Regions from separate parts of the Haemophilus sp. oral taxon 851 str. F0397 genome, predicted to be linked through region 1. Evidence: riboswitches for the same ligand, from Rfam matches in the RefSeq annotation. Region 1 holds a riboswitch; each other region holds the start of a gene.
The links. Region 1 has a riboswitch for thiamine pyrophosphate ahead of HMPREF9096_RS00925 (ABC transporter ATP-binding protein). Riboswitches for the same ligand answer to the same signal wherever they lie in the genome.
Positions count from the first base shown of each region.

Region 2: it holds a riboswitch for thiamine pyrophosphate, as region 1 does, so the genes downstream of both, HMPREF9096_RS02265 (ABC transporter substrate-binding protein) here and HMPREF9096_RS00925 (ABC transporter ATP-binding protein) in region 1, are expected to answer to the same signal.
Region 3: it holds a riboswitch for thiamine pyrophosphate, as region 1 does, so the genes downstream of both, thiB (thiamine ABC transporter substrate binding subunit) here and HMPREF9096_RS00925 (ABC transporter ATP-binding protein) in region 1, are expected to answer to the same signal.

Region 1 is NZ_JH591082.1:174,905-185,520, reverse strand. It holds gene relA (GTP diphosphokinase) at 1-2,192, opposite strand, end outside; gene rlmD (23S rRNA (uracil(1939)-C(5))-methyltransferase RlmD) at 2,270-3,586, opposite strand; gene HMPREF9096_RS00890 (hypothetical protein) at 3,906-4,271, shown strand; gene HMPREF9096_RS00895 (hypothetical protein) at 4,276-4,569, shown strand; gene recO (DNA repair protein RecO) at 4,623-5,333, opposite strand; gene HMPREF9096_RS00905 (hypothetical protein) at 5,336-5,740, opposite strand; gene oapA (opacity-associated protein OapA) at 5,788-7,161, opposite strand; gene epmB (EF-P beta-lysylation protein EpmB) at 7,246-8,262, opposite strand; gene efp (elongation factor P) at 8,300-8,866, shown strand; TPP riboswitch at 9,083-9,174, shown strand; gene HMPREF9096_RS00925 (ABC transporter ATP-binding protein) at 9,249-9,974, shown strand; gene HMPREF9096_RS00930 (ABC transporter permease) at 9,971-10,616, shown strand, end outside.
Region 2 is NZ_JH591080.1:231,249-241,864, reverse strand. It holds gene fbpC (Fe(3+) ABC transporter ATP-binding protein FbpC) at 1-318, shown strand, start outside; gene HMPREF9096_RS02240 (M15 family metallopeptidase) at 354-1,034, opposite strand; gene dapE (succinyl-diaminopimelate desuccinylase) at 1,036-2,169, opposite strand; gene HMPREF9096_RS02250 (ArsC family reductase) at 2,196-2,540, opposite strand; gene HMPREF9096_RS02255 (helix-turn-helix domain-containing protein) at 2,549-2,947, opposite strand; gene HMPREF9096_RS09335 (hypothetical protein) at 3,128-3,283, shown strand; gene htpG (molecular chaperone HtpG) at 3,421-5,301, opposite strand; gene HMPREF9096_RS02265 (ABC transporter substrate-binding protein) at 5,423-6,484, opposite strand; TPP riboswitch at 6,533-6,622, opposite strand; gene uvrD (DNA helicase II) at 6,743-8,923, shown strand; gene HMPREF9096_RS02275 (ABC transporter permease subunit) at 9,015-10,016, shown strand; gene HMPREF9096_RS02280 (ABC transporter permease subunit) at 10,031-10,616, shown strand, end outside.
Region 3 is NZ_JH591072.1:101,296-111,911, reverse strand. It holds gene ispH (4-hydroxy-3-methylbut-2-enyl diphosphate reductase) at 1-631, shown strand, start outside; gene HMPREF9096_RS05765 (helix-hairpin-helix domain-containing protein) at 802-1,149, shown strand; gene HMPREF9096_RS05770 (DUF305 domain-containing protein) at 1,191-1,562, opposite strand; gene HMPREF9096_RS05775 (hypothetical protein) at 1,670-1,915, shown strand; TPP riboswitch at 1,954-2,041, shown strand; gene thiB (thiamine ABC transporter substrate binding subunit) at 2,093-3,091, shown strand; gene thiP (thiamine/thiamine pyrophosphate ABC transporter permease) at 3,096-4,712, shown strand; gene thiQ (thiamine ABC transporter ATP-binding protein) at 4,696-5,331, shown strand; gene bioB (biotin synthase BioB) at 5,464-6,465, shown strand; gene tkt (transketolase) at 6,590-8,587, opposite strand; gene HMPREF9096_RS05805 (YtjB family periplasmic protein) at 8,699-9,337, opposite strand; gene serB (phosphoserine phosphatase) at 9,394-10,338, shown strand; gene HMPREF9096_RS05815 (YajQ family cyclic di-GMP-binding protein) at 10,356-10,616, shown strand, end outside.

The sequences.
Region 1 (10,616 bases):
AATCGAGCCAATATTTTACTTAAACTTTCAACATTATGGAGTTCAATTTCCATATCAATGGTAGCAAGCTGTTTTTTGGTATCAGCACGGCTTGAAACCCCTAACACGCTAATTTTTTCATTTGCCAGAACCGTCGTAATATCACGTAATAAGCCATTGCGATCGCCTGCCGCAATACGGATATTAATATGAAACCCACTTGCGTAATTTTCGCCCCAAATAGATTCCACCACGCGCTCGGGGTGAGCTGCTTGCAAATCTAAGAATTGTTCACAATCCGCTCGGTGAATAGAAATACCACGCCCCATTGTGATATAACCAACAATCGCATCACCTGGAATTGGTTGGCAGCAACGTGCAATATGATGCATAAGATTGCCCACGCCTTCCACAATCACATAGCCATTTTTTTTCTCAGATTTCTGCTGAGAATTCACCGCACTTTTGTTAGCAACATGGCGTAAAATTTCTTGATCAGCCTCTTCAGCGGTCACCTTAATCAATTTACTTTGCAAGAAATTGATTAAGTTATTTAAACGAATATCGCCACTGCCAATGCCCGCATAAAGATCGTCCAAATTTTTCAAGTTATAGCGTGGTAACGCATAAGGTTCCACTTGCTTAATACTTAAATTTAAACGCGCTAATTCATTATCGAGTAATTCTTTACCCGCTGGAATATTTTTATCGCGATCTTGTTTTTTAAACCACGCTTGGATTTTGGCGCGAGATTTTGCCGTGTGAGTAAATCCTAAATTTGGATTTAGCCAGTCACGGCTCGGATTCGGATTTTTCTGGGTAATAATATCGATTTGATCACCCATTTGTAGCTGATAGGTAAATGGCACAATCCGTCCTGCCACTTTTGCCCCGATGCAGCGATGACCAATTTCACTATGAATTGCATAAGCAAAATCTAATGGTGTAGATCCCGTTGGCAAATCCACTACTTCGCCTTTTGGCGTAAACACATATACACGATCATCAAACACTTGGCTACGCAACTCTGCCATCACTTCGCCTGAATCCGTAATATCATCTTGCCAAGCTAACAATTTGCGCAACCATGCAATTTTCTCTTCGTAGGCAGACATACTGCCTGTATTGCCTTCTTTATATTTCCAGTGGGCCGCCACACCTAACTCTGCATCATCATGCATTTGTTGGGTTCGAATTTGCACTTCAATTGGCTTGCCGCCTTTACCTAAAACAACAGTATGAATAGATTGATAACCGTTCGGTTTCGGGTTCGCGACATAATCGTCAAATTCTTTGGGTAAGTGTTTAAATTGAGTATGAACAATCCCAAGTGCGGTATAACAATCTTGCAATTTTTGCACGATAATTCTGACCGCTCTTACATCATATAAACCACTAAACTCAAGATGCTTTTTCTGCATTTTTCGCCAAATGCTATAAATATGTTTCGGACGACCATAGACTTCCACTTGCTCGATATTTTCACGTAAATAACCGCTCAACTCAGTTACGAAATCAGCAATGTAATGTTCACGATCAAGGCGACGCTCCTGCAATAATTTAGCAATAGCGCGATATTGTTCAGGATGGAGATAACGGAAGCAGTAATCTTCTAACTCCCATTTCAACTGACCAATCCCAAGACGATTGGCAAGAGGGGCATAAATATTAGAACATTCTTTGGCGGCAAGGACTTTGTCCTCCTCTGCACAACGATGCTCTGCATCACGCAAGAAAGTAATACGTTCGGCAAGTTTGATAATCACGCAACGGAAATCATCCACCATCGCCAATAACATACGGCGAACATTATCCACTTGTAATGCGTTAGCGGAATGGCTGGCATTGAGTTGACGGATGTTATCCATCTCCAACACGCCTTTAAGTAATTTAGTGATTTTCGCACTAAATTTTTCTTTTAGGCTTTCCCAGTCTGTTAATTTATTTGCAACGATAGGAAACAACATGGCAGTAAGCAATGTTTCTGCATCCATATTAAGTTCGTGCAAAATTTCTACCATTTCCACGCCAGACTGGAGCATCAAGGTAGCATTCTTCATTTCATCGGGATGGGTGCTCATTAAGTCACGTGCGTAATACCACGCATCGATCAAACTTTTTTCTGTTTGTTCTGCCAGTTTTAAGCCAGCGCACCATTGTTCAATCACAAAATCCTGCGGATTTAACAAATGAGAACCACGAACAGCAACCATAACACCCCCTTGTTGATGAAGAGCAAGCAACTTCCTGTCGCTTTTATTTTGGGTGGATATTGTACCGAATAACCGAGTTATTTTATAGTGAATAACGTTATCGATTCCAAATGCCCCGTATGAGGGAACATATCTATCACCGCACTTTTTTCAATCTTGTAGCCAAAATCGCGTAAAATTTCCGCATCACGCACTAATGTTGCGGGATTACAAGACACATATAAAATTTTATCTGCTTTCAACTCGCACAAAGCATTTAACGCGAAAGCTGCGCCGCTGCGGGGAGGATCAAGCAAAATTTTATTGAACGACTGATGTGCCCAAGGTTGTTCAACAAAGGATTGGTCAAGATCGGCTTGGAAAAATTCAATATTCTTGATTTGGTTTCTTTCGGCATTTTGCGCCGCTTTTTGAACCATTTCAAAAACGCCTTCAATTCCTACCGCACTTTTCACGTGTTTGGCGAGAGGAAGGGTAAAATTTCCCATACCGCAAAATAAATCGAGTACGCAATCTTGTTGGCTCAATTCAAGCCAATCCAAGGCTGTATTTACCATACGTTCATTTAATGAACGATTTACTTGGATAAAATCACGAATATCAAAATGTAATTTTATGCCATCAGAAAATTGATAATAAGGTGAATCGCCATGGATTTGTTCAATGCCTTCATCGCTTTGTAAAAACAGCATTAACTTTTCTTGTTCAGCAAATTTAAGTAATAAAGTGTGGTCAATTTCTACAAGTTTTTTGGTGTAACGTAACAACATTGCGACGCCATTATCTGCCGCCACAAGTTCAATATGCCCAAGCTGTTTCGGCGCAGAGAATTGTTCTAAAAGTGCGGTTAATTTAGGCAGTAAATAATTAATTGCAGGTTCTGCCACTTCGCAAGATTGAACGGTAATTAAATCGTTGGTATTTTTCTGACGAAAGCCCATCTCGATTTGTTTTGTGCTTGGGTTAAACCATAAACTCAAACGCACACGACGACGATACGCCCAAGCATCGCCACAAATCATAGGTTGAAATGAAATCGGTTCTGACTGTAATTTACTTAATCGTTTAAACAATGCGGATTCTTTCGCTTTCCTCTGCATTTCAATAGGAATATGTTGTCCTTGGCAACCACCACAACGCATAAAATGAGCACATTTAGGTGCTAAACGTTCAGAACTTTTTACTAACCATTTTTTTGCAATGGCGTGTCCATATTGGCGTTTATCCTCCAGAATACGACATTCCACTTTTTCGTGCGGAAGTGCATTTTCAATAAACCAAGTTTTACCATTAATTTTCGCCACGCCTAAACCTTGATAATCTAAATCAAGAATATCAGCCGTAATGGTTTGAACATTGTTTGTTTTTTGCTTTGGGGTATAAAGAAGAACCATTGTTTGAAGAATTACGCCAAATTAGTTAAGTATACACATTACAGAATTGTGATTCATTGATATCCCATTTGATACTTTGATCCCGCAAATATTGGCATAATTTTTATTTAGAGTAAATCACTGATAAGAAAAGGTGTAAGTGGCAACCGCATTTACTGTACCACTAGTGATATTTCCATCTTTATATAAGCCAGTAATCGCTGTTTTTTATACTCTTTTTATAGCCAATTTTCCAGTAAGTATACTTACTAGTGTTATCTCTTTACAGAGATAACACAAAACATCTTGCTAAGAAATTTTCTATAAAAAGGAATGAAAAATGAACAAGTTTAAAATAACTGTTACTACAACATTACTCGGTTTATCATTAATGAGTTTATCTACTTACTCTTATGAATTAACTCTTGAACAATCAAACATACAAGTAGCAATGAGTGGGCGCGTAAAGCAGGCAGCTCTTGAAATGGGTGCAGGTAATTATTCTAAAGCTATAGAATATGCTGAACCTGTAGCAAACGCACCTATTAAAGAATTTAACCAACATGTGATTGCAGGGGCTCAAGCTGTCCTCGGCCATAGTTATTTAGCTAAGAAGAATAGAAAGAAAGCAATATTATGGTTTCAAAAATCTTGTAAAAATGGCTTTTCTAATGGTTGCAAAATGTTAGAAGAAATTAAGAAATAGTAAAATGAATGATCTATTTATTAGTTCTGGAATTCTTATAGTTTTACTTTTAATTGCATTATTTGGATTAAAAGTAATGAATATAGAAAGAACAATTGGAAAAATTATCGTACTTGTGTCATTAAGTGTTGGATATGCTTTTACCTTAGGCGAGGTTCTTACATTTAATAATGAAAATATGCCTATCTTAAATTGCATTCAGTTAGCATATTACTCTGCAATAAGTTTCTTTGTTTTCGGCTTTGCCGGATTATTTTTTAGCACAAAAGCGGGAGTAAGTGAAAACGGTTTAAAATAAACATCATAGGCAAACATTGTTTGCCTTTATTTTTGCTTTACATTTTTAAAAAATCATTTTAACAAGAGAATGTGCTGTGAAAATAATTCTCGGCTTTTTAGCGGTTTATCGCCAAGATAAGGTTTAAGTGCAATACGAGTAAAACGTTTTGCCGCTTGACGAACCGCCTCATCGGAAAAATCGAGAGCTTCAAAGGCTAACAAATCTCTTCCGTAAAAGGTGAGATTATCTTTCACTAAGGACGCGATAAAACCTTTTTCCTCACGATAACGATATGTCATTGAGAAATCGACTGGCTCGCCAGACCCTGCACAATGCAGAAAATCCACGCCGTAACCGAGAATTTGTAAAAGTTGAAATTCAAAAAGACGCAGAGTTGGCTCAACGTTGGTTTCAGTTGCCAAGCCTGTTAAGCATTTTAAATAATGTTGAAACAGCGAAGGATTCGGCGTTTCAGGCTCAATGACACGAGTCAGTAACTCATTCACATAAAAACCGCTATAAAGTGCGGTTTGTTGTAAAGGAAGTGTTATTGCGGCGGGTTCTGCTTTAGTGAGGGTTTTCAATGAGCTTTTTCCCGTCCAACGCAACAATAAAGGTGTGAAAGGCTGCAAAACCGACTTCCAAGATGAACGCTTTGCTCGTGCCCCCTTGGCAATCACGGTTAGGCGACCGCTTTCTTCAGTAAACAAATCGACTAAAAGACTCGTTTCACTATAAGGGCGACGATGAAGAATAAAGCCACGCTGGAGTTCGGTTTGCACAATTAATTACCAGATAAACGCTCTACGGGTTGTAACACACATTGTTCCGCTAAAACTTCACCTAAATTAGTTTTTAGCACACTAAAATCATCGCGCTCTTGCCACGCCCAACGAATATTGCCGTAATTTTTACCGCGCTCAGAAATCATTAATGTCAATTTTTCTGACATAGAATTGAAAGTCACCGTAATGTGATGCAATGATTTTTTACGTTTTTTTTGAGTAGAATGAACAACACGAACTTGCTTATCATCTTTACACAAATAAACTTTAGCTTCACCTTTTTGCAAAGCCTTATCTACTTTTTCCACCTGCATCTTTTGCGGCTCTGGCTTCTTTGGTAAACCATTTTGAGCACAACCGACCAAGCAAAGTGCGGTTAAAATTAGAAACGTTTTTTTAAACATAACATCCTACTTGAAAAAGAAAAATGGGCGATTGCTCGCCCTAAAAATTATTTTTTATATTCATAAGAACCATCAGACTGACGAACAAATCGCGTACCGTTAGATAAACGCATTTCATTTACTCGCCCTTGGCTATTTACGGATACTGCAACTTTATCACCCGGTTTAAAACTACTTAAAACATTGCCCGCACCCGCTGCTTTACTCATTGAATTAACATCCGAAATATTAAGTTGATTGTCACGGAATACTTGCATAAGAGAAACGCCTTTAGGCACAGTTAATGTTTTCGCCGATGCAGTTGGTGCAGCTGCTTTCGTTGCAGGTTTGGCATCAACAATTTGAACTTTAGCTTCTTTTTTAACTTGAATCGGTTTGGCTTCAACAATTGGTGCTTTTCCTGCTGTTTTAGCGACGCTTTGTTCAGTTGTTTTTGCTGGTACATGTGCTTTTTCAGCAACCTTCACTTCTTTTTTCGCAATATCTTTATGCGCAACTTGTTGTTCTACTACTTTTTTCACCGGTTGAACTGGTGCTACAACAGTTGGCGCTTTTGGCTGTTCCACTTGAGCTTGAGTTTGTGGTTGCTCTGATTGAGCTGCTTGCATAGGTTTAGCTGAAGCTGAATCCATTGTATTTGAGGTTTGAACTGGAGATTGAGCCATATTTTGTGGCGTAACCATGTTTTGTGGCGCAGCCATGTTTTCTGCAGGTTGATTTTGAGCGGTAGCACTATTAACTGATTCATCTGCTTTTGGCGCATTTTCAGGTTGGTTAGCTTGCTCTGCAGCCATCTGATTTTGTGCAGGAGGATTATCTAAAATCGTGGTTTCAACTGGTTGATTTTGATCTAAAGATTGGAACTGCACGGGGATTTCATTGCTGTTAGATTGAGTGAAAGACTCAACGGTGTCAGAACTTGGTTTTAATGCAAAGAAAATAATTAATAAAATGACCAACGCCAAAATAGCCATAAATAAACGGCGATGTTTTGCTGGTAATACTTGCAACACTTTCCATTTTTCTGGTTGGCTTAAAGTACGTTTCTCCGCTTGCTCAATAGTTTCTGTGGCAATAGTTTCTGTGGCAATAGTTTCAGTTTTAATTTCTTCTTCAACCGCAGATATTGTCTCTTCTGAAGATACAGTCTGGACAACTGGTTCTTGCTCTGTTCTCAATGTTTCGCTAGAAATAAAAGGCGCGCTTTCTTGAGCTGGAGTATGGCCAAAAGTGGGTTCTTTACGCTCATGAAAATTTGTTTCTACATGATCTTTTTTAGCAAATAAACCTTTTGCTTTATTAAAAATTGACTCGCTAGGTTGCACCACTTTCTTTGGTGTAATTGGTTCAACTTGATTAAGACCTAAATCTAATTCATCTTGAGATGATTGTTCATTTTGATTTTTATTCATAGAATCCACTGGATTACTCCTGATACTTGTTGTTATTCATGTTAATTAGCCGCGGAAGTGCGGCGAAAAAATTACGCGATATTTTATCGGATCTTATTCCGCGTATAAAGTCTTATTTGGTTCGCCGGCAATTTCTCGTGCGAGTTTGGGAACAAGATAGCCAGATGTAAGAGATTGCAAGGTTTTATAAATTCGCATAGCCTCGATATCGCTAATCAGAAAATGGCTCGCCCCTTGCACTTTATCTAGCAAATGCAAGTAATAAGGCAAAATTCCTGTTTGAAAAAGTTTATCGCTCAATATTTTTAGAATTTGTGCGTCATCATTCACGCCTTTTAGCAAAACGGATTGATTCAAAAGCGTGACATTCACGGCTTTTAATTTTTGCATCGCATTAGCAAAAATTTGATCAATTTCATTTGGGTGATTAATGTGTGTCACCATAACTGTTTGCAAACGAGTTTCGGCTAATAAAGTGCAGAATTCATCAGTAATCCGTTGCGGAATCACAACAGGCAAACGAGTGTGAATACGCAAACGTTGTAAGTGCGGTATGTTTTCCAAATGTTTTATTAACCACACTAACTCATGATCTTTCGCCATTAAAGGATCACCGCCTGAAAAAATCACTTCTTCAATTTCAGGATGCACCGCAATGTAATCTAATGCCAGTTGCCAGCTTTTTTTATTTCCTGGGTTTTCGTCGTAAGGAAAATGTCGGCGGAAGCAATAACGACAATTCACCGCACAACCGCCCTTCGCCATAAAGAGCAAGCGGTTTTGATATTTATGAAGAATGTTCGGCACGGCATTGGCATTTTTTTCTTCTAATGGATCCGTACTAAATCCTTCGGCTTGTACAAACTCTAGATCAGAACACATCACTTGCAAGAAAAGGGGATCTTGCGGATTACCTTTTTCTATTTTATCGATGAAAGGTTGTGGTACGCGAAGAGAAAAAAGTTTCCGCGCAGCAATAGATTGCTCAAAATCATCTTCTGGTAAATTTAAGGCTTTTAGCAATAATTTAGGATCTGAAATCGCATTTTTTAGAATTGTGAGCCAATTTTGTTCTTCTCTAATGACGGGTTCTTGGGTTAAAATACGCACTTTTCAAACCATCTCTAATTTTTAGGATATTAAAAATATGGCTACATATACTACCAGTGATTTCAAACCAGGTCTAAAATTTATGCAAGACGGTGAACCTTGCGTAATCGTTGAAAATGAATTCGTAAAACCAGGTAAAGGTCAAGCTTTCACCCGTACTCGTATTCGTAAATTAATTTCAGGCAAAGTATTAGACGTAAACTTCAAATCTGGTACTTCGGTTGAAGCTGCTGATGTTATGGATCTTAACTTAACTTATTCATACAAAGACGATGCATTCTGGTACTTCATGCACCCAGAAACATTTGAACAATACTCTGCTGATGCAAAAGCTGTAGGTGATGCAGAAAAATGGTTATTAGACCAAGCAGATTGTATCGTGACTTTATGGAATGGTGCGCCAATTACTGTTACTCCACCAAACTTTGTTGAATTAGAAATCGTCGATACAGACCCAGGTCTTAAAGGCGATACAGCAGGTACTGGCGGTAAACCAGCAACATTAAGCACTGGCGCAGTAGTAAAAGTGCCTCTTTTCGTTCAAATCGGTGAAGTAATCAAAGTAGATACTCGTTCTGGCGAATACGTATCTCGCGTAAAATAATTACTTAGATGACAAAAGTGCGGTTAATTTCTACGGTATTATTTAGAAATAGTATAAATATCTAAAATGGATAAAACCACATTCAATTTCAATGCCTTTCCGAAGTATAAAATCGGAAAGGCATTTTTTATAAATTTAGTTTTTCTAAAAAATGATAAACCAAAGCCAATAAAATTCAGCCTTGTTTTATTTTTCATTGCAGTATAGAATTTTTCCTACTTTTAGTCGGGGTGCCACAAGATGGCTGAGATGATACCCGTGAACCTGAAACAGTTAGCACTGACGTAGGAAACTAATATGCAAAAATACTTTCTCATTCTTCATACCTCTTTTCATTCCTTTTCTATCGTTACTTTTAGTAGTTAATCCTTAGGTTAGTGCTATGGTGCATATTCAGGATCTTAGTCTTGCTTTTGGAGAACAAGTACTATTTGAACACCTTGATTTAACGCTTTTGCCTAATGAGTGGGTGAGTTTACTTGGCTGCTCTGGTGTAGGTAAATCAACGCTTTTGAGATTAATTGCAGGGCTTGATATACAAGGGAAAATCCAAGGCAATATCATCTCACATCCAAATATTCGAGTGGCATGGTTACCACAAAAAGATACCCTTTATCCCTGGCTTTCAATTGTTGATAACGTCCAATTAGAAAACGTACTATTTGGAAATAAATCTGCAAAAACAACTCTTCAAGCAAAAGCACTACTTGAACAAGTGGGTATGTCAGAGCATCTGCATAAAAACTGTGCTCAATTATCTGGAGGGCAAAAACAAAGAGTGGCACTCGCTCGAGTATTAATGCAAAACGCTGATTTAGTTTTACTTGATGAACCTTTCTCTGCTCTTGATGCGATTAGTCGTTACCAATTACAAAACTTGGCCTATGAACTATTAAAAAATAAATCAGTGTTATTAGTTACCCATGATCCTCAAGAAGCATTACGCTTAAGCCAACGTATTTTTGTATTACGTTCACCGCAGCCTAATCAATCAGCATTATCCGATGTCATAAAACCTGAAGGTAAAGCACCACGAGATCTAAACCAAAACAATTTGTGGATGCTCCAACAGCAATTATTGAACGAGTTATTAGAGGGAAAAAGATGAAACTTAGCCTTCTTAAACCGCTCTTTATTGGAATTATATTGCTTTGTCTTTGGCAACTTATTGGTGTATTCGGTGATTTTCCCCATTACATATTTCCTTCTCCGCAAGCTGTATGGCTGCAATTAACTTCTCATTCAGAACTGCTTTGGCAACATACACTAATCACCTTAATTGAAATTGGCTTAGGGCTGCTACTGGGTTTTCTTTTTGGATTGTCATCAGCCCTATTACTCTCTTTTTCGCCTAAAATATCGTCCTTACTATTACCGGTTTTAGTGATTTCTCAAGCGATTCCTGTTTTTGCTATCGCTCCGATACTCGTACTTTGGCTAGGTTATGGAATGCCATCAAAAATTGTTATGGCTATTCTCATTATCTATTTCCCCGTAACTGCAGCTTGTTACGATGGCTTACGCAATACGCCTAAAGCTTGGCTCGATCTCGCTAAAACGTTCAAACTCTCATCTTTACGTTTATTACTTAAAGTACGTTTACCAGCTGCTTTACCTGCATTTGCATCAGGCTTTCGAATCGCTGTTTCAGTCGCCCCGATTGGTGCCGTAATCGGAGAATGGGTAGGTTCATCAGAAGGGCTTGGCTATTTAATGATCCATGCCAACGCTCGTATGCAGGTAGATTTAA
Region 2 (10,616 bases), on a different contig from region 1:
CTATTGGCGAATCTGATTGATGAAAACACAGTTCAATGCCAATTAGGTAATATTCCTGTAAAAAATAAATCAATCACTCTGAAACAAGGTAAGATTTTGCTTCGTCCAGAACAATTCAGCCTGTTTAAAACATCGGAAAATCCAACCGCACTTTTAAAAGGGCAAGTAAAACAAATTAAATTTAAAGGGAAAATTACCGCTATTCAAATTGAAATTAATGGCTACGCAATATGGATTGAGAACATCATTTTCCCTGATTTATCTATTGGCGATGAGCTGCCTATTTATTTGCATGGAAAAGGGCTTTTTTACGCCTAAGAATAAAGCCTTATCTTCACGATAAGGCTTTATTTTTAAACAATATATTCAGAAAAAATTTGTTCAAGATTTGATATTAAACAGTCTGCGCCTAAAATATTTTCCTCTTTCCACGCCTGTTGCAATATGTCTGGAGAAAATTGCTGGCTTGCCAATTCAGCTAACGGCAAATAACTGATATGCCAAGGCTCCCGCCCCACTTTCTTATTGGACTTCATATTCATAAAAGGTAAAGCAAAATCAAAGTGCGGTAAATTTTCGGTAAGAAATTCACTCAATTCAAAGAAATAGCCGCCTTTTTCATATTCCCAAGGATCCAGTTGTAAAGATTGACCTTGTGGCAAAAGATCAGGATCGAAAATATCCACTTCCGTTCCCCAATGATGACGGCTAGCACCCGGCAATGCAGACCAACGTAAAATCGCCTGACATTTTTGCCAGTCATCTAATTGGCTCAATTCTAATGCATTGCCTGCGTCATCATGGACTTTTCGCTCGCCCTTAAACTTGCTGTTCCAAATAAGCTGCTGGCGTTCAAAATCACGAAAACTACTCGCTGGCTGTAAATTAAATCCATTTTTTGCCGAACTTTTTTGCAGCCCTTGAAATGCGTTCACAGCTTGTATTTGCAAAAAATGATTTGATGAATGAGTTGCCGGTAAATTGACTAAATGCTCACGAGACTTTCCTGTAAGCATTTCTGGCGTTAATTTCATTTTAGCTATCCAATAAATTCACTAACATTTTGTGATAAATTTCACCGCACTTGCCAAGGTCTTCTACACTGACGCATTCATTTACTTTATGAATTGTTGCGTTAAGTGGACCAAATTCCACTACTTCAGCGCCCATCAATGCAATAAAACGACCATCTGACGTGCCACCACCTGTTTCAGCCTTTGGCGTTATGCCTGTGATTTCCTCAATAGCGGAGGTTATCGAATCTAATAATTTACCCGGTTTTGTTAAAAACGGCTTACCTGATAAATTCCATTCAATACGATATTTCAAATTATGTTTTTCTAGCATTTCAGCTACTTTTTGCTTAATGATTTTATCTGTTACTTCTGTGCAATAACGCAAATTGAACTGAATATATAACTCGCCTGGAATTACATTATTACTTCCCGTACCTGCGTGAATATTAGCAATTTGTAGGCTTGTTGGAGGGAAAAACTCATTACCTTCATCCCATTGGTAAGTTGTTAATTCTCGCAAAAATGGGGCTGCTTTATGGATTGGATTTTCAGCTAAATGCGGATATGCTACGTGTCCTTGAATCCCCTGAATATAAAGGTTTCCCGTAATTGAGCCGCGGCGACCATTTTTGACAACATCGCCTAAGTTTTTAGCACTCGATGGCTCGCCAACCATACAATAAGTAATTTTTTCATCACGCGCCATTAAAGTCTCAACCACACGCACAGTACCATCTTTTGCAGCTGCCTCTTCATCAGACGTAATCAATAATGCAATGGTACCTTTATGATTAGGATTTGCTTTTACATATTCTTCTGCCGCCACAATCATTGCAGCAAGAGATCCTTTCATATCCGCCGCACCACGACCATAAAGCATGCCATCAATAATCTCAGCAGAAAACGGCGGAGACGACCACTGATTTTCATCACCTGTAGGCACAACATCCGTATGACCTACAAAAGCAATAACTGGCTCACCCGTTCCATGTTTTGCCCATAAATTCAACGTATCATTAAAAGGCATCCATTCAATTTGAAAACCTAATTTTTCTAAACGTTCGGCAATAATTTTCTGACAGCCTTCATCATTAGGGCTAATAGACGGGCGACGAATTAAATCTTGCGCCAACAAAACCACTTTTTCTCTCATAAAAACTCCTAAAAAATAACCGCACTTTAAGCAAAAGCAGCCTGATATTCCTTTTCATTAAATCCAATTAATGCCTTTCCATCTTGTAAAATAATTGGACGTTTAATTAAAGTTGGATTCTCAGCCAACACGGAAAGTGCGGTGGTTTTATCAAGAGAATTTTTAACTTGCTCATCCAAATTACGCCAAGTTGTACTGCGTTTATTTACCAACACATCCCAACCAAATTTAGCTTCTGCTTGGACTAAAAAATTCGAATCTAAACCATCAACACGGTAGTCGTGAAGTTTGTGTTCAATATTGTGATCCGCCAGCCATTTCAACGCTTTTTTTACTGTATCACAATTTTTAATACCATAGACTATTAGCATAATATCCCCTAATCTTTCATTTGTTGTTTTAATAAATTTACTATATCTCTTAAAGTTTCTAATTCATTTTCTCTTTGTTTCAATAATTCATCTTTATGTTTTAATTCTAACTTTAATTTTTCTACTTCTAACTCAGCTGCTTGATTACCATAATAGTTATTACGAAAATGATTTTGATTATTTTCTCCACCAACTAAAATAACGCCGCTATCATGGGTAGATACCAAATCCAAAAGATCTATTTGTAGGACTGATGCTATCTGTTTCAATTTATGAAGGCTTATATTCGTTTCACCTCTTTCAATTTTTGCATATCCAGCCACAGACATATTCATTCTTTCAGCCATTTCCTCTTGAGACCATTGATTTAACTCTCTGAATAATCTTACTTTCTCATTAACGCTCATTTTAGACCTCATATTTTGTCAAGTAACAAATAGTATAGAACATCATTACAACTACTATCTTTTGCATAATATTCATAAAATTATAATTTCTAAGAATATACACCGCATGAAGATTTTAACCTAAAGTCAATTTAGTGTCGTGTTTTATTCATACTACGTTTAATTTACATTGGAGTATATATGAAAAAAATTGTAATGATTTTATTAGCAACATTTGCTTTAGGTACATTTTCATCTTTTGCTAACGCAGGAAGATGTGATCATTATTGGCAAACTGCAAAAGATGGCTCAGCCTGTGGAGATCGTGCCGCTGATCGTCGCCCAGGCGGACAATAAAAAAAAGAAAAGCCTACATTTATCTTATTTACAACTAAGTGATGAAAATAAGTTAGGTGGTGAAATAAATAAAATAATCTATTCAAAAATAGATTGAAACCAAAAACGCCTTGGAACTACACCAAGGCGTTTATTTATTATGCCAACAACTTATTAATGCGCTTAATAAACACAGCTGGGTTTTCCAAAGATCCGCGCTCTACTAACATAGCTTGTTCGAGCAACAATTCCACCCAATTAGCAAATTCTGTTTCATCGGCAATATCAGCCACTTTTTTCACTAAATGGTGTTCTGGATTAAGTTCAAAAGTGTATTTTACTTCTGGTACAGGTTGCCCTGCGGCTGCAAACAATTTCGCCATTTGGGTCGTCATTTGATCATTATCTGTCGAAACTACCGCTGGTGTATCCGTTAAATTGTGGGTTAAACGCACCGTTTTCACACGTTCGCCAAGCAAGTTTTTCACGCGCTCAATAAAACTACCCAAGGCTTCATCTTGTTGTTTTTGTGTTTCAGATTCTTTATCCGCTAAATCGCCTAAATCCAAATCGGCTTTCGTGATACTTTGTAATTGTTTACCATCGAATTCAGTTAAATAGCTTAACATCCATTCATCAATACGATCGGAAAGTAATAAAACCTCAATGCCTTTTTTATTGAATAATTCCAAGTGTGGGCTATTTTTCGCTGCCACATAGCTGTCCGCTGTAATGTAATAGATAGCTTTTTGCCCCTCTTTCATACGCGAGATGTAATCTTCTAAAGACACAGTTTGCTCGCTGCTATCATTATGCGTTGAAGCAAAACGCAATAACTTCGCGACAGTTTCTTTGTTAGCAAAATCTTCTGCTGGGCCTTCTTTCAAGACTAAACCAAACTCTTTCCAGAATTGAAGATATTTTTCTGCATCATCTTTTGCTAATTTTTCTAGCATTTGTAATGAACGCTTAGTTAATGCTTTGCGTAATGCAGCCGTAATTTTGTTATCTTGCAAAATTTCACGAGACACATTTAATGGCAAGTCATTGCTATCGATTAAACCACGCATAAAACGGAGATAATTCGGCATAAATTGCTCAGCATCATCCATAATAAATACGCGTTGAACATAAAGTTTTAAGCCGTGTTTATGTTCGCGATTAAATAAATCCCAAGGTGCTTTAGCTGGCACATAAAGCAAACTAGTATATGCTTGATTTCCTTCAACTTTGTTATGCGCCCAAGTCACAGGATCTGCAAAATCATGGCTTAAGTGTTTATAAAACTCTTTGTATTCCTCATCGGAAACATCATTTTTAGAACGCGTCCAAAGTGCATCGGATTTATTAATTTTCTCCCATTTTTCACCGCACTCTTTGCCTTCATCATCATATTCTTTCGTTAGCATTTCTACTGGCAAGCCAATATGGTCAGAATATTTACCGATAATTTCACGCAAACGCCATTCGTTTAAAAATTCTTTTTCATCTTCGCGTAAATGTAAAATCACATCTGTGCCACGGGATTTTTTCTCAATATCCGCCACAGAATATTCGCCTTCACCCGCAGATTCCCAAAGTACCGCTTTATCAGCCTCTTCGCCAGCTGCTCTGGTTTTTACAGTCACTTTATCTGCCACAATAAAAGCTGAATAAAACCCCACACCAAATTGCCCAATAAGTTGGCTATTTTTTGCTTGGTCTTGGCCAAGTGCGGTTAAAAATTCTTTTGTTCCTGATTTTGCAATCGTACCCAAATGATCGATTACTTGCTCGCGAGTCATACCAATGCCGTTATCGCTAATTGTGATCGTTCCTTTATCCTCATCAAAGCTAACACGGACACGCAAGTCGCCATCAGCTTCATATAAAGCAGGGTTGGAAAGTGCTTTAAAGCGTAATTTATCTGCTGCATCAGAGGCATTAGAAATTAATTCACGTAAGAAAATTTCTTTGTTGGAATACAAAGAATGAATCATTAATTGGAGAAGTTGTTTGACTTCAGATTGGAAGCCGCGAGTTTCTTGATTTTGTGACATAATTTTTTCCTTCATAAAGATAAAAATTGAACGTCACAGATATAAGAATAAAAAGAAAGATTTCAAGGGGAAAAGCAAAGTGCGGTGAATTTTCACCTCACTTTGCTTAGACTAGTATCAATTACTCTTTTCTTTCCTTCACATTTTCAACCCAGCGTTCTATTAATCGTTTCGCTTCTTGATCCGAACCAAATTTGATGAAATCAATATCAAGTAATTTAAGTTTTGCCGGCTCTGAAAGATGTGGATGCGCTTTGGCATGAATATTTGTTGGCAGTTGGTAAGAATCCGCCTCACGCCAAGGAATTTCTTGAGCTTCAGCAGAAAGAACAAAATCGACAAAGCGTTTAGCATTATCTAAATTGCGCCCATTTTTAATGATACTGACCGCCCCTAACGTATATCCTGTGCCTTCGCAAGGTAAAGCACCAATAACCGATGCGCCTTTATCCTTTTCACGCACATAAGTATGCATAAAACCAATATCAACTGCAGCTGCGCCCGTAGAAATATTAGCCGTTGCTAATCCAGTTTTCGTGTATTGAGCAATGTTTTTATCAAGTTCTTTCAAATAAGCAAAGGCTTTATCTTCGCCCATAATTTCAATTAAAGTTGTAAGAATGGTGTAGCCAGTGCCCGATACTCGAGGATCTGGATATTGAATTAACCCTTTAAATTCTGGTTTTAATAAATCAGCATAACATTGAGGTTTCGCGATATTTTTTTCAGCTAGCAGTTTTTCATTCATCCCAATGCCAAGCTCCATAAGATAAATAATCGACGTGGTATCGCCACGTTGTTCAGTGAGCTTTTTGAATTGAGGCATAATTTCTTTTTGCAGAGGTGAACGATAATTTTCTAACAAACCAGCATCTCGCGCTTGAAAGTGCGGTTCCAATGTACCGCCATACCACACATCTGCTTGTGGATTTTCTTTTTCGGCTTTGATTTTGCCTAATACAGTCCCAGTGCTATTACGCACAAACTGAGTGTCCACATTATATTTTTTGCTAAACGCGTGAGCGACTTTTTCACAAGTCGTATTTTGGACACTGCAATACAGCACTAATTTGCCTTCCGCTTGAGCAGGGGTTGATAAACTTAATCCTAATAAGCCGCAACCAAGCACACTGGAAAGTGCGGTCAATTTAAAAGAATTTTTTAAAGAAAAAGAGAGTGTCATGATGCATCCTTACTTATATGAATACAGAAAAAAGTAAGTCAGCCCTTTAAGGAGGAGAGATTAGTTTCCTACGCCAGTGCTAACTGTTTCAGGTTCACGGGTATTTTCTCAGCGATGTCCGCACCCCGACTAACCGCGAATCAATATAAGTTGTAATACTATTTTTGTAAAGTCTGATAAGTTTATGATTTTCTTGATTGTGATATAAAAAAATTAGACTTATAATTCCTGTAAATTTGAACAGATAAAAATTTCATCATGGATATTTCTGAATTACTTGACGGACTTAACGATAAACAACGCGAAGCCGTAGCAGCTCCTCTTGGTAATCACTTAGTGCTAGCTGGTGCAGGCTCTGGCAAAACGCGTGTATTGACGCACCGTATCGCTTGGTTAATTGCGGTAGAAAATATTTCTGAAGGCAGCATTATGGCAGTAACGTTTACCAATAAAGCAGCAGCAGAAATGCGTCATCGTATTCAATCTACACTTGCCAAACACGCACAACATCAATTATTTGGTATGTGGATTGGAACCTTCCACAGCATTGCCCATCGTTTATTGCGAGCTCATCATTTAGATGTAGGATTGCCACAAGATTTCCAAATTTTAGATTCAGAAGATCAACTTCGTTTAATTAAACGGTTATTAAAATTACATAATTTTGATGAAAAAGCTTTTCCCCCTAAACAGGCTTGTTGGTACATCAATAACAAAAAAGATGAAGGATTGCGACCAAACGACATTGAAGATTTTAATGATCGCCAAGAACGAGAATGGATTAAAATTTATAAGATCTATCAAGACACCTGCGATCGCGCAGGATTAGTCGATTTTGCTGAATTATTAATTCGGGCCTATGAATTATTTGAGAAAAAACCATTAATTTTGCAACGTTATCAACAACGTTTTCAACATATTTTGGTGGATGAGTTTCAAGATACCAATAAAATTCAATATAAGTGGATCAAAATTCTCGCGGGAGAAACAGGCAAAGTCATGATCGTGGGCGATGATGATCAATCTATTTATGGCTGGCGTGGCGCACAAATCGAAAATATTCAAAAATTCTTGAAAGATTTTAAAGCAGAAACCATTCGCCTTGAACAAAACTATCGTTCTACCGCCAATATCCTAAACAGCGCAAATGAATTAATTGCAAACAATAGTGATCGTCTTGGTAAAAATTTATGGACAGAGGGTGAAAAAGGCGATCCTGTGGGCATCTATGCCGCTTTTAATGAATTAGACGAAGCAAAATTTGTTGCTTCACAAATTCAGGATTGGGTAGAACATGGTGGAAAACTTGATGATTGCGCTGTACTTTATCGTAGTAATAGCCAATCACGCGTTATTGAAGAAGCTTTAATTCGTTGTCAAATTCCATATCGTATTTATGGCGGTATGCGTTTCTTTGAACGCCAAGAAATTAAAGATGCTTTAGCCTATCTTCGTTTGATTAATAATCGTCAAGATGATGCAGCTTTTGAGCGTGTAATTAATACGCCAACCCGTGGCATTGGTGACCGCACTTTAGATATATTGCGTAACTTAACACGCGAACGCCAAATTACCTTATGGCAAGCAGTACAAGTCGCAACACAAGAAAATATGTTAGCTGGGCGAGCCTCAACAGCATTATTGCGTTTCCAGGAATTAATTAATTCACTACAACTTGATACCACAGAAATGCCACTTTTCGCACAAACTGATTTTGTGATTAAACATTCGGGTTTATATGAAATGTATAAACAAGAAAAAGGTGAAAAAGGCGAAGTGCGTATTGAAAACTTGGAAGAATTAGTTACCGCGACCCGTGAATTCATCAAACCTGATGATGCAGAAGATATGACGGAACTCACCGCCTTTTTAACGCACGCTTCTTTAGAAGCGGGTGAAGAACAAGCTTCTCCACATCAATCTTGTGTAGAAATGATGACATTACACTCCGCTAAAGGCTTAGAATTTCCTCGTGTATTTATGGTTGGCGTAGAAGAAGGTTTATTCCCTAGTTTCCGTTCTTTTGAGGAACCTGGACGTTTAGAAGAAGAACGTCGTTTAGCTTATGTCGGCATTACTCGCGCGAAGAAAAAACTGACAATTTCTTATGCAGAAAGCCGTCGATTATATGCCAAAGAAGAACGCCATTTGCCATCACGTTTTATCGCAGAATTACCACAAGAATGTATCCAAGAAATTCGTTTACGAGGAACTGTTACGCGTGCGATGAATCTAGCAAAAGTTGGTTCAGTATCTCCTGTCGGTACAAATGAAAATGAATGGAAAATGGGGCAAAAAGTCAAACACGAAAAATTTGGTTTTGGCACTGTGATTAATGTGGAAGGATCTGAAAATAACACACGTTTACAAATAGCATTCCAAGCGCAAGGCATTAAATGGTTGATTGCGCATTTGGCAAAACTGGAAAAAGTGCGGTAGAATCCAGAAGCGTTTTTATTTTTTACCGATTAATTTCTTTGAAAAGTGCGGTGAATTTTTACCGCACTTTTATTGTCTATTGAGTGCTGGAATGTTTAAATTTGTTTTCAAACGTATCTTAATGGTGATTCCTACTTTTATTGCCATTACTTTTATCACTTTTGCCCTTGTGCATTTTATTCCTGGCGATCCAGTTGAAATAATGATGGGCGAACGTGGCTTAACACCTGAAATACATCAACAAATGATGCATCAATTAGGCTTAGATCTTCCTTTGCATGAACAATATTTTCATTATATTGCTAAAGTGCTACAAGGTGATTTTGGGGCATCATTCCGCACTCAACAACCTGTTCTTACGGAATTCTTTACACTTTTCCCTGCCACAGCTGAATTGGCATTTTTTGCGTTATTTTGGTCGTTATTAGGCGGAGTGATTTTAGGCACGATTGCTGCAGTAAAAAAAGATAGTTGGATTTCTCACACAGTTACAGCTGCATCGCTCACAGGTTATTCTATGCCAATTTTCTGGTGGGGATTGATTTTAATTTTATACGTTTCACCACAACTCGGTTTGCCACAAGGCGGACGTTTAGATAATGAATTTTGGATCGATACACCAACAGGATTTATGCTCATTGATAGCTGGCTTTCTGGTATGCCCGGAGCCTTCGAAAATGCGGTTAAATCCTTAATTCTTCCTGCAATAGTCCTAGGCACAGTTCCTCTCGCTATTATTACGCGTATGACACGCTCTGCAATGTTGGAAGTGTTAGGTGAAGATTACATTCGCACGGCAAAAGCAAAAGGCCTAAGTTATACTCGAATCGTTATTGTGCATGCATTACGTAATGCGTTAATTCCTGTTGTCACTGTGGTCGGATTAATCGTTGGTCAATTGCTTTCTGGTGCCGTACTCACAGAAACCATTTTTTCATGGCCAGGAATTGGAAAATGGATTATTGATGCCATTCAAGCGCGCGATTATCCAGTATTACAGGGTTCTGTACTGATTATTGCGACAATTATTATTGTGGTGAATTTAACCGTCGATTTACTTTACGGCGTGGTCAATCCGCGTATCCGTCATTAATTGTGGGAGAGATTATGTCTGACACGCCCTTAACTTTTGCACCGAAAACGCCCTTGCAAGAATTTTGGTTTTACTTCAAACAAAACCGAGGCGCGCTAATCGGTTTAACCTTCATTGTGATTGTTGCCTTAATCAGTATTTTCGCGCCTTATATTGCGCCTTTTGATCCAACAGAACAAAATCGTACAGCACTTTTACTGCCTCCCGCTTGGTATGAAGGCGGCAATCCTGCCTATCTACTCGGAACAGATGATATTGGGCGAGATATCCTTTCTCGCATCATTTACGGAACGCGAATTTCCGTCTTTGCGGGATTTGTCATTGTATTGCTATCTTGTGCCTTTGGTACTAGTCTTGGCTTGATTTCTGGTTATTATGGCGGTGTGCTAGATACAATTATTATTCGACTAATTGATATTATGCTCGCGATTCCAAACTTACTTTTGACGATTGTAGTCGTCTCTATTTTAGAGCCATCACTCGCCAATGCGACTTTAGCGATCGCCGTTGTATCGATTCCTAGCTATGTGCGTTTAACTCGAGCAGCGGTGATGAATGAAAAAAATCGTGATTATGTCACCTCGTCTAAAGTCGCTGGCG
Region 3 (10,616 bases), on a different contig from region 1:
GGTTGCACGCGCAAGTAGAAAGGGAACAAAAGCGATTTTGATTGGGCATAAAGGACATCCTGAAGTTGAAGGCACAATGGGGCAGTATAGCAACGAAGATGGCGGGATTTTTCTGATTGAAAAAGTAGAAGATATTGCGCGTTTGCCAATGCAAGAAAATGATGATTTAACCTTTATGACGCAAACAACTTTATCGCTAGATGATACAGCAGAAACCATTGCTGCATTAAAGGAAAAATATCCCGCTATTCAAGGGCCACACAAAAACGATATTTGTTATGCGACAACCAATCGTCAAGAAGCGGTGCGAGAATTGGCTAAATTATCAGATTTGGTATTGGTAGTTGGTTCTAAAAATTCATCAAATTCAAATCGTTTAGCTGAATTGGCTTCTCGTATGGGGGTTAAATCACAGCTTCTTGATGATCCTTCCGATATTCAAGCTGATTGGTTTAATGATGTGAAAACCATTGGGATTACAGCCGGCGCGTCTGCACCCGAAGAATTAGTTCAATCGATTATTTCCCGCTTAAAAGAGTTTGGTGCGAATACCATAGAAGAACTACAAGGTTTAGAAGAAAATATGTTCTTTGAGGTTCCAAAAGAGCTGAGAATAAAAGAAGTTAACTAATCTTAAGGGCTTGTCGTAAATGATAAGCCCTTTGTTTTTTCATTCAAATTAAGAATTTTTGCGATCTGAATCGCAAAAGTGCGGTAAGAATCTTGAGCGTTTTCTTGAAAGCATAAAAAATGGCTGTGTTGATATGCTAGTCAACATGTTCATATTACAAGGAAACCTCTATGAAATTAATGAAAACATTATTTACTTCGGTGGTATTGTGCGGGGCTTTGGGTGCGTCTTCAGCTTTTGCTGAGGAAAAAACTGCGGAGCAGGCTGTTCAACCTGTTGTAGCAACTCAAGCTGAAGCTCAAGTTGCACCGACTACTGTGAGCGATAAATTGAATATCAATACGGCAACCGTTAGTGAAATTCAAAAAGCCTTAACTGGAATTGGTGCGAAAAAAGCAGAAGCGATTGTGCAATATCGTGAAAAACACGGTAATTTCACGAGTGCTGAACAACTATTAGAAGTGCAAGGGATTGGTAAAGCAACACTTGAAAGAAACCGTGCTCGAATCACTTTTTAATTTTAAAACTGCTTATGGATGCCCTGTTTTACAGGGCTTTTTTATTTTTTATTGTGCACTTTAAGCCATTTTTGCATTTGTTCAATTTCCGCTTGTTGTGCGTTAATAATATTCTCAGCAAGCTTACGCATCTCAGGATCTTTTCCGTATTTTAATTCAACTTCCGCCATTTTTACTGCGCCAATATGGTGTGGCAACATACCTGCTGCAAAAGCAACATCAGGATCTTTATATTGCATGGCTGCCATCATGTCTTGATGCATTTGATTCATACCTTGCATTAATTCTTGTTGCATTGCAGAACCTGTCGGCATTGGCATATTCATGTGTGCTTGATGCGGTTGTTCATTAGCTTGGGCATAAATTGAAACTGCAGCAGCGCTAAGTGTGATAAAAGTCATAAGTTTTTTCATGTTTTTCTCCTATGTGATAACTGAATGAGCACGAATCATAAACCTTGACCTAAGGTTAAAGTCAATATTTATTCCGAAAATTTTTGGTGAGATATTAAAATAAGACAATGTTTGATATGAGGAACAGAATTACGAAGCAAAGATTTGTACTTGCCACGGGCAATAAAGGCAAAGTAAAAGAAATGGCAGATGTGTTAGCTGATTTCGGTTTTGAAGTCATTGCTCAGACAGATTTAGGCATTGAAAGCCGAATCGAATCACTTTTTAATTTTAAAACCGCTTATGGATGCCCTGTTTTACAGGGCTTTTTTATTTTTTCAGAAAGAAAATGTAGAAAGTTTATTTCTTTTTAAAAATCCGTTGGCAATCTTAGTAAATTTTAATACACTAAAAAGCCTAGTCGGGGTGCAATATGCTGAGATCATACCCGTGAACCTGAAACAGTTAATACTGACGTAGGAAACTAGGAATACAGCCTTATCTCCTTCCCGTCATTATTGCTGCCTTTTGATATAAATAAGGATGTAATAATGAAACTTCTTAAATTAACCTTAATTTCTACCGCACTTTTTTCCACCGCAGCATTAGCTCAATCACAGCAAAGTGTTAACGTATATAGCTATGATTCTTTCACTTCTGAGTGGGGAGCAGGTCCAAAAGTAAAACAAGATTTTGAAAAAGCGCACCCACAATGCGCTATTAATTTTACCCCTTTTGAAAGTGGTGGTGTGTTGCTCAACCGTGTTCGTTTGGAAGGAAAGAAAACCAAAGCGGATATTGTATTAGGTTTAGATAACTTTGTTTTAGAACAAGCTGAAAAAACAGGTATTTTTACGCCAAATAAAGTAGATTTAACTCAACTTGATCTGCCAACAAAATGGACGAATAAAACATTCTTGCCTTTCGATTTCGGTAACTATGCTTTTGTGTACGATAAAACTAAATTACAAAACCCGCCGAAAAGTTTGAAAGAATTGGTTGAACGCCAAGATATCCGTGTAATTTATCAAGATCCTCGCACCAGCAGTGTGGGTCGTGGTTTATTGGTTTGGATGAATGCAATTTATCCTGCGGACAAAATTCAATCTGCTTGGAAAGAGTTGGATAAGCATACGGTAACAGTGGGTAAAGGTTGGTCGGATACTTACGGTGCATTCTTAAAAGGCGAAGCGGATTTAGTGTTAAGTTACAGTACATCACCACTTTATCACCAACTTTTTGAGAAAAAAGATAATTATGCAGCGACAGATTTTGCGGAAGGGCATATCACTCAAGTGGAATTAGCGGCTCGAGTCGCAAACCATCCAAATCAATGTGCGGATGATTTTATGGCATTTTTAATTTCACCTACGGCACAAAAACATATTGTGACAGCCAATATTATGTTGCCAGTCATTCAAGGTGAAATTGAACCGCACTTTGATGCGCTTAAAGCTCAACAAAAAACTCAAACTCCAATCAATCCAATGGTGAATGCGGAACAATTAAAAAATTGGATTAGCACTTGGCAAACCACATTAACAAAATAGTTTGATGTTGTCGTTATTTCATCATCCACAACTCCGCTCTCGTCATTATGTAGGCGGGGTTGTTGTCATTAGCTTTATTACTCTTTTTTATGGTGGCGCGTTAAGTTCGATCTTTGCATTGGGTGATGAATTACAATGGAAAACTTGGTTCACGGATGATTACCTACAGCATCTGATTCTTTTCAGTTTTGGACAAGCCTTACTTTCTACCGTTTTATCTATTTTTTTTGGTCTGCTCCTCGCTCGAGCATTGTTTTATCAACCATTCTCAGGAAAAAAGTGGCTATTAAAATTAATGTCGTTAACTTTCGTCTTACCTGTTTTAGTAGCAATTTTTGGTTTGATCGGCATTTATGGTTCAAGCGGTTGGTTAGCTAAGTTTGCTAACCTTTTTGGAATACCGTGGCAGGGACATATTTACGGACTCTCGGGTATTTTAATTGCCCATCTTTTTTTCAATATCCCGCTTGCAACGCAACTTTTCTTACAAAGTTTGCAAAGTATTCCTTATCAGCAACGTCAGCTTGCTGCGCAACTCAATTTACAAGGTTGGCAATTCGTTAAATTGGTGGAATGGCCCGTTTTTCGTCAGCAATATTTGCCCACATTCAGCTTGATTTTTATGCTTTGCTTCACCAGTTTTACCGTTGTTCTTACACTAGGCGGAGGACCTCAATATACAACGTTAGAAACCGCAATTTACCAAGCGATTTTATTTGAATTTGATCTGCCAAAAGCAGCACTTTTTGCCATGTTACAATTTGTATTTTGCTTGGTTTTATTTAGCTTAACATCGCGTTTTTCTCCCTATAATCAAAATGGCTTGAGCAATAGTAATCCTTGGTTTGAGAAACCTAAAAGTGCGGTCAAAATTTTCCATGTTTTTGTCTTACTTATTTTTATATTTTTCCTTTTTTCGCCAGTGTTGAATATTCTTGTCAGCGCATTGAGTTCACCAAGTTTGCTCACAGTTTGGCATAATTCTCAACTTTGGCGTGCGTTAGGCTATTCACTTTCTATTGCGCCCTTGTCCGCATTGATTGCATTAATGATGGCGATTGCCTTATTGCTTTTATCACGCCGTTTAGAATGGTTGCATTATCAGAAAATTGCGCAATTTATTATTAATGCAGGAATGGTGATCTTGGCAATCCCGATTTTAGTACTCGCAATGGGGCTATTTTTATTATTACAAGAGCGGGATTTTTCGAATATTGATTTGTTTGTCATTGTTGTATTTTGCAATGCATTAAGTGCAATGCCTTTTGTTTTACGTATTTTGAACGCACCTTTTCATAACAATATGCGTTATTACGAAAATCTGTGTAATAGTCTGGGAATTTTGGGCTGGCAACGTTTTTATCTGATTGAGTGGCAAACTTTACGTGCACCATTGCGCTATTCTTTTGCTTTAGCCTTGGCGCTATCTTTAGGGGATTTTACGGCTATTGCGTTGTTCGGCAATCAAGAGTTTATTTCTCTACCGCACTTGTTATATCAGCAGCTAGGTAATTATCGTAATCAAGATGCAGCTGTAACCGCAGGGATTTTATTATTGCTTTGTGGCATATTGTTTGCCTTTATTCACACACATAGGGATGCAGATGATTTATCTAAATAATGTGATTTTGAACGATAAAACCTTACCGATGTGCTTTAATTTGAGCGTAAATGCTGGTGAGCGTGTCGCAATTATTGGCGAAAGTGGGGCGGGGAAAAGTACGTTATTGAATTTAATCGCTGGATTTGAATTTCCTCATCAAGGAGAAATTTGGTTAAACGATAAAAATCATACTCGTAGTGCACCTTACGAGCGTCCAGTTTCCATGCTATTTCAAGAAAATAATTTATTTCCTCATTTAACCGTACAGCAAAATCTTGCATTGGGTTTAAAACCCTCTTTAAAATTAACCGCTCTTGAGCGGGAAAAAATTGAACAGGTCGCTTGTTCAGTAGGATTGGGTGATTATTTGCAACGTTTACCGAATTCTCTTTCAGGTGGTCAAAAACAACGAGTGGCATTGGCGCGTTGTTTGTTGCGAGATAAACCCATCTTGTTATTAGATGAGCCTTTTTCTGCATTAGATCAGAAACTTCGTGTAGAAATGCTTGCTTTAATTGCCAAACTTTGTAATGAGAAACATCTGACATTGTTACTTGTTACTCACCAACCATCAGAATTAGTTGGTACGATAGATCGAGTATTGCTGGTGGAAAATGGTCAGATAAGTCAATTGTAAAAAGAGACGTAAAATTATATAGATTTTATAACTGATGAATCGATTCAATGGCTATCGATAGCAGCCTATAAACTGAATGAATATGAGATACAAAAATGCGGTAATTATTCACCGTACTTTAAAAGGAAAAATATGTTAACTGAAAAACTACAAATTAACTCCATTACGCCACATCCAAGCGTTGAATATTGGTCTGTTTGCAAAGTTGAGGCGTTATTTGAAACGCCATTTTTGGAATTGGTTTACCGAGCTGCGCAAGTTCATCGCAAGCATTTTAATCCTCGAGCGATTCAGTTATCCACGTTAATGTCTATCAAAACGGGGGGATGCCCTGAAGATTGTGGTTATTGCCCTCAATCAGCCCGTTATCACACGGGGGTACAAAATCAGCAATTATTAGATGTTAATGAGATCGTCGAGAAAGCAAAAATTGCGAAAGCGCGTGGAGCGGGGCGTTTTTGTATGGGCGCAGCTTGGCGAGGCCCTAAGCCAAAAGATATTGAGAAAGTCACAGAAATTATTAAAGCAGTGAAATCGCTTGGTTTAGAAACTTGCGGTACTTTTGGTTTATTGCAAGATGGTATGGCAGAAGATTTAAAAGAAGCTGGTTTGGATTATTACAATCATAATCTTGATACAGCACCAGAACATTATGCAGAAGTGATTGGTACTCGCCGCTTTGATGATCGTCTTAGCACGTTAGGAAAAGTACGCAAAGCTGGATTAAAAGTGTGTTGTGGTGGCATTGTGGGGATGAATGAAACCCGCAAAGAACGGGCTGGATTAATTGCGAGCCTTGCAAATCTTGATCCGCAACCTGAGTCAGTGCCGATTAATCAACTCGTTAAGGTCGAAGGTACACCGTTAGCCGATGCCGAAGAATTAGATTGGACGGAATTTGTGAGAACGATTGCTGTTGCACGTATTACCATGCCAAAAAGTTATGTTCGCCTTTCTGCAGGCCGTAGTGGTATGAGTGAAGAAATGCAAGCGATGTGTTTTATGGCTGGTGCAAATTCGATTTTCTATGGCGATAAATTACTTGTCACAGGTAACCCAGAAGAAGATGGCGATCAGTTATTAATGGCAAAATTAGATTTAGAGCCAGAAAATGCGGAAAATAAAAAGCCGTAGTTTGCGTTAGATAGCTGAGAAATTAAGTATTAATCTAATCTTTTCTTTATTTCTATATCTCATAATAATTTTCAATAGCCAATAAAAAAGCTCCTTGAATGTCAAGGAGCTATTTATATCAATCTTAAAGAATTTCTTTCGCTTTCGCTATTACGTTTTCAACAGTGAAACCAAAGAGTTTGAATAATTGATCAGCAGGTGCAGACTCGCCGAAACTATTCATACCTACTACACGGCCGTTAAATCCAACGTATTTATACCAGAAGTCAGAAATACCCGCTTCAATCGCAATACGTTTGGTTACCGCTGCAGGTAATACTCTTTCACGGTACGCTGCATCTTGTTTATCAAAACGGTTAGTGCTTGGCATAGAAACGACACGTACTTTTTTACCCTCTGCACTTAATGCTTCAGCCGCTTTCACTGCTAATTCCACTTCAGAACCTGTCGCGATGAAAATTAATTCTGGTGTACCTTCGCAGTCTTTTAATACATAAGCACCACGTTTAACTGCATCTAATTGTGCAGAAGTGCGGTCCATTTGTGCTAAGTTTTGACGAGTAAAGATCAACGCACTTGGGCCATCTTGACGCTCAACCGCTTGTTGCCATGCGATGGCTGATTCTACTTGGTCACATGGACGCCATGTTTCAAGATTCGGAATTAAGCGTAGTGATGTAGTTTGCTCAACTGGTTGGTGAGTTGGACCATCTTCACCTAAACCGATCGAGTCGTGAGTATAAACGAATAATGAGCGTTGTTTCATTAATGAAGCCATACGTACTGCGTTGTGTGCATATTCGTAGAACATTAAGAAGGTTGCGCCGTAAGGAATGAAACCGCCGTGCAAGGCAATACCGTTCATAATGGCAGACATACCAAATTCACGAACACCGTAGTTGATGTAGTTACCACCTACGTTTTCATGCGCACGAATAGGTTTAGAACCACTCCATAACGTTAAGTTAGAGCTTGCTAAGTCTGCAGAACCACCTAAGAATTCAGGTAACACATGAGCATATGCTTCGATTGCATTTTGTGATGCTTTACGGCTTGCAATGCTTGCTGGATTTGCTTGTAATTTTTCAATGAACGCTTTAGATTCAGCCGCCCAGTTTGCAGGTAATTCACCGTTTACACGACGTGTAAATTCTGCGGCAAGTTCTGGATATGCTTTAGCATAAGCGGCAAATTTTTCTTCCCAAGATTTTTCGGCTGCAGCGCCTTTCTCTTTTGCAGACCATTCAGCGTAGTATTCAGCTGGAATTTCAAATGGAGCATATTCCCAGCCCAGCGCTTTACGAGTTAAAGCGATTTCTTCATCGCCTAATGGTGCACCGTGACAATCATGTGACGCTGATTTATTTGGTGAACCGAAACCAATGATTGTTTTACAAATAATTAAAGTCGGTTTTTCTTTTTCTGATTGTGCAAGTACAACAGCCTGACGAATTTGTTCAGCATCGTGGCCATCCACATTACGGATTACTTGCCAGCCATAAGCTTCAAAGCGTGAAGCGGTATCATCGCTGAACCAACCATCTACATGACCATCAATCGAAATGTTGTTGTCATCGTAGAATGCGATTAATTTACCAAGGCCTAAGGTTCCCGCTAAAGAGCAGGCTTCGTGAGAAATCCCTTCCATTAAACAGCCATCGCCTAAGAACACGTAAGTGTGGTGATCGACAATTTCATGGTCTTCACGGTTAAATTGGCCCGCTAATGTTTTCTCAGCAATCGCCATCCCCACTGCATTAGTAATACCTTGGCCTAAAGGACCTGTCGTGGTTTCAACACCAGGCGCATAACCATATTCTGGGTGGCCAGGGGTTTTAGAATGTAATTGACGGAATTGTTTTAAATCGTCGATAGAAAGATCATAGCCAGTTAAATGTAAAAGGCTATAAATCAACATAGAACCATGGCCGTTAGAAAGTACAAAACGATCTCGGTCAGCCCATTTAGGATTGCTTGGATTGTGTTTTAAAAAGTCACGCCATAATACTTCAGCAATATCCGCCATCCCCATTGGGGCACCAGGGTGACCAGATTTAGCTTTTTGCACAGCATCCATTGATAAGAAACGAATTGCATTGGCTAATTGTCTACGAGTTGCCATTTTGTTCTCCTGTTATAATTCGCTTTGAAAAAATAATCCTGCGCATTCTACCTTATTTCTGAAGGAAATTTAGCAAAAATCCGCACTCAATTTAATAGTTTGTGACAATAATCAAATTCTACGGCGACGCTGGTGAAAACGCGAGCTACTCGATTTTACTTTCAAATTTACCGCACTTTTTTTCTCTTTGGGTTTGCGGTAAGCCCGTCGATAGTGACTTAAAAAATAATGAATAGAGCTTGCCATCAGCGCGCCAAGTAAAAAGACAATAATGAGTTCACCATATAATTGGTGAAAAATTTGATTAATTTTTGATTGGTTAGATTGCGTATATTGAGCATCAATGGTGACGCGTAAGAATCCTTTAATGCCGCTTTGGGCGTAAAGTGGCTCTACAATTTGTTGGTTATTTTCATCGGGTGAATTGCGCATTTCTCGACTTTGAGCCAGTAATTTTCCTTCGCCATCATATAAGCTCGCATCTAAAATAAAGTCTTCTTTGACTATTTGATCAAGATTGTCCGTTAGTTGCTCTGTTTTAGCATTGTTTGTGAGTAAAACTGAAAATAAATTGGCTTGTTGACGAACCAAAATATGTGAGAGGTTCGCCACTTGGTTTACGCTAGCAAATTGTGAACTTAGCTTAAATTGTTTTACACCAAATAATATAACGCCAAATGCAGCTAGGCTTAGCACAATAATCGTTGCAAGCATGGTTGATTTGATTAGTTTTTCTTTAATTATTTGCACTTTTTCAACTCACATCGGTTAAAATCTTTTCAGTCGCCACAATTTACAGGATTTTTATGCAAATTCAACGTTTCGAAAGCATTACACAAAAATACCCACAATTACCTACCGCACTTTTAGTTAACGAGGAGCCTATACAGAATGGGGAACCTTTTATCTTATACGGCATAAAGTTGGACATGACTAAGCTGGAAAAATTTCAACAAAAGTGCGGTCAAAATTTTCAGATTTTTGATGTTTGGATGGTAGAGCAAAATATTGTCGTCTTATTGAAAGGTCAATGGTTTGTTGATTTCATTAAATTTGCTCATGACGTTGAAGTGGATATTGCTAAATTAGATTTCAGCCCTAAATTGTCTCAAGCTGGATTGTTGGTGATGGATATGGATTCTACCGCTATTCAAATTGAGTGTATTGATGAAATTGCGAAATTAGCGGGAGTCGGTGAACTTGTTTCTGCGATTACTGAAAGTGCAATGCGAGGTGAATTAGATTTCGAGCAAAGTTTGCGTCGTCGAGTTGCTACCTTAAAAGGTGCGCCAGAAAGCATTTTGCAGCAAGTTAGAGAGAATTTACCGCTAATGCCTGGATTAGTTGAAACGATCCAAACTTTACAGAAATATGGTTGGAAAACCGCAATTGCTTCAGGCGGATTTACTTATTTTGCGGATTATTTGAAAGCGTTATTACAGCTTGATTTTGCTGCATCCAATCAATTTGATATTGAGGATGGAAAACTCACTGGTTTAGTCAAAGGTGATGTGGTTGATGCCCAATACAAAGCTAAAACATTACAACGTTTGTTAGAGGAATACGGTCTTGATTCACAACATTCTATTGCTATCGGAGATGGGGCAAATGATTTGGCAATGATGAATGTGGCGGGGCTAGGTGTTGCGTTCCATGCAAAACCTAAAGTGCAACAACAAGCGCAAATTGTGGTAAACTTCGCCGACTTAACCGCACTTTTATGCCTTTTAAGTGCTAATGATCGAATTTAATAAAATGGGAGAAGACTATGCCATCTTTTGATATTGTTTCTGAAATTACTTTACACGAAGTCCGTAATGCAGTGGAAAATGCAAACCGAGTGCTTAGCACGCGTTATGATTTTCGTGGTGTAGAAGCGGTAATTGAATTAAATGAAAAAAATGAAACGATTAAAATCACCACTGAATCTGATTTCCAACTTGAGCAATTAATTGAGATTTTAATTGGATCTTGTATTAAGCGTGGTATTGAGCACAGTTCTTTAGATATTCCTGCAGAAAGCGAACAT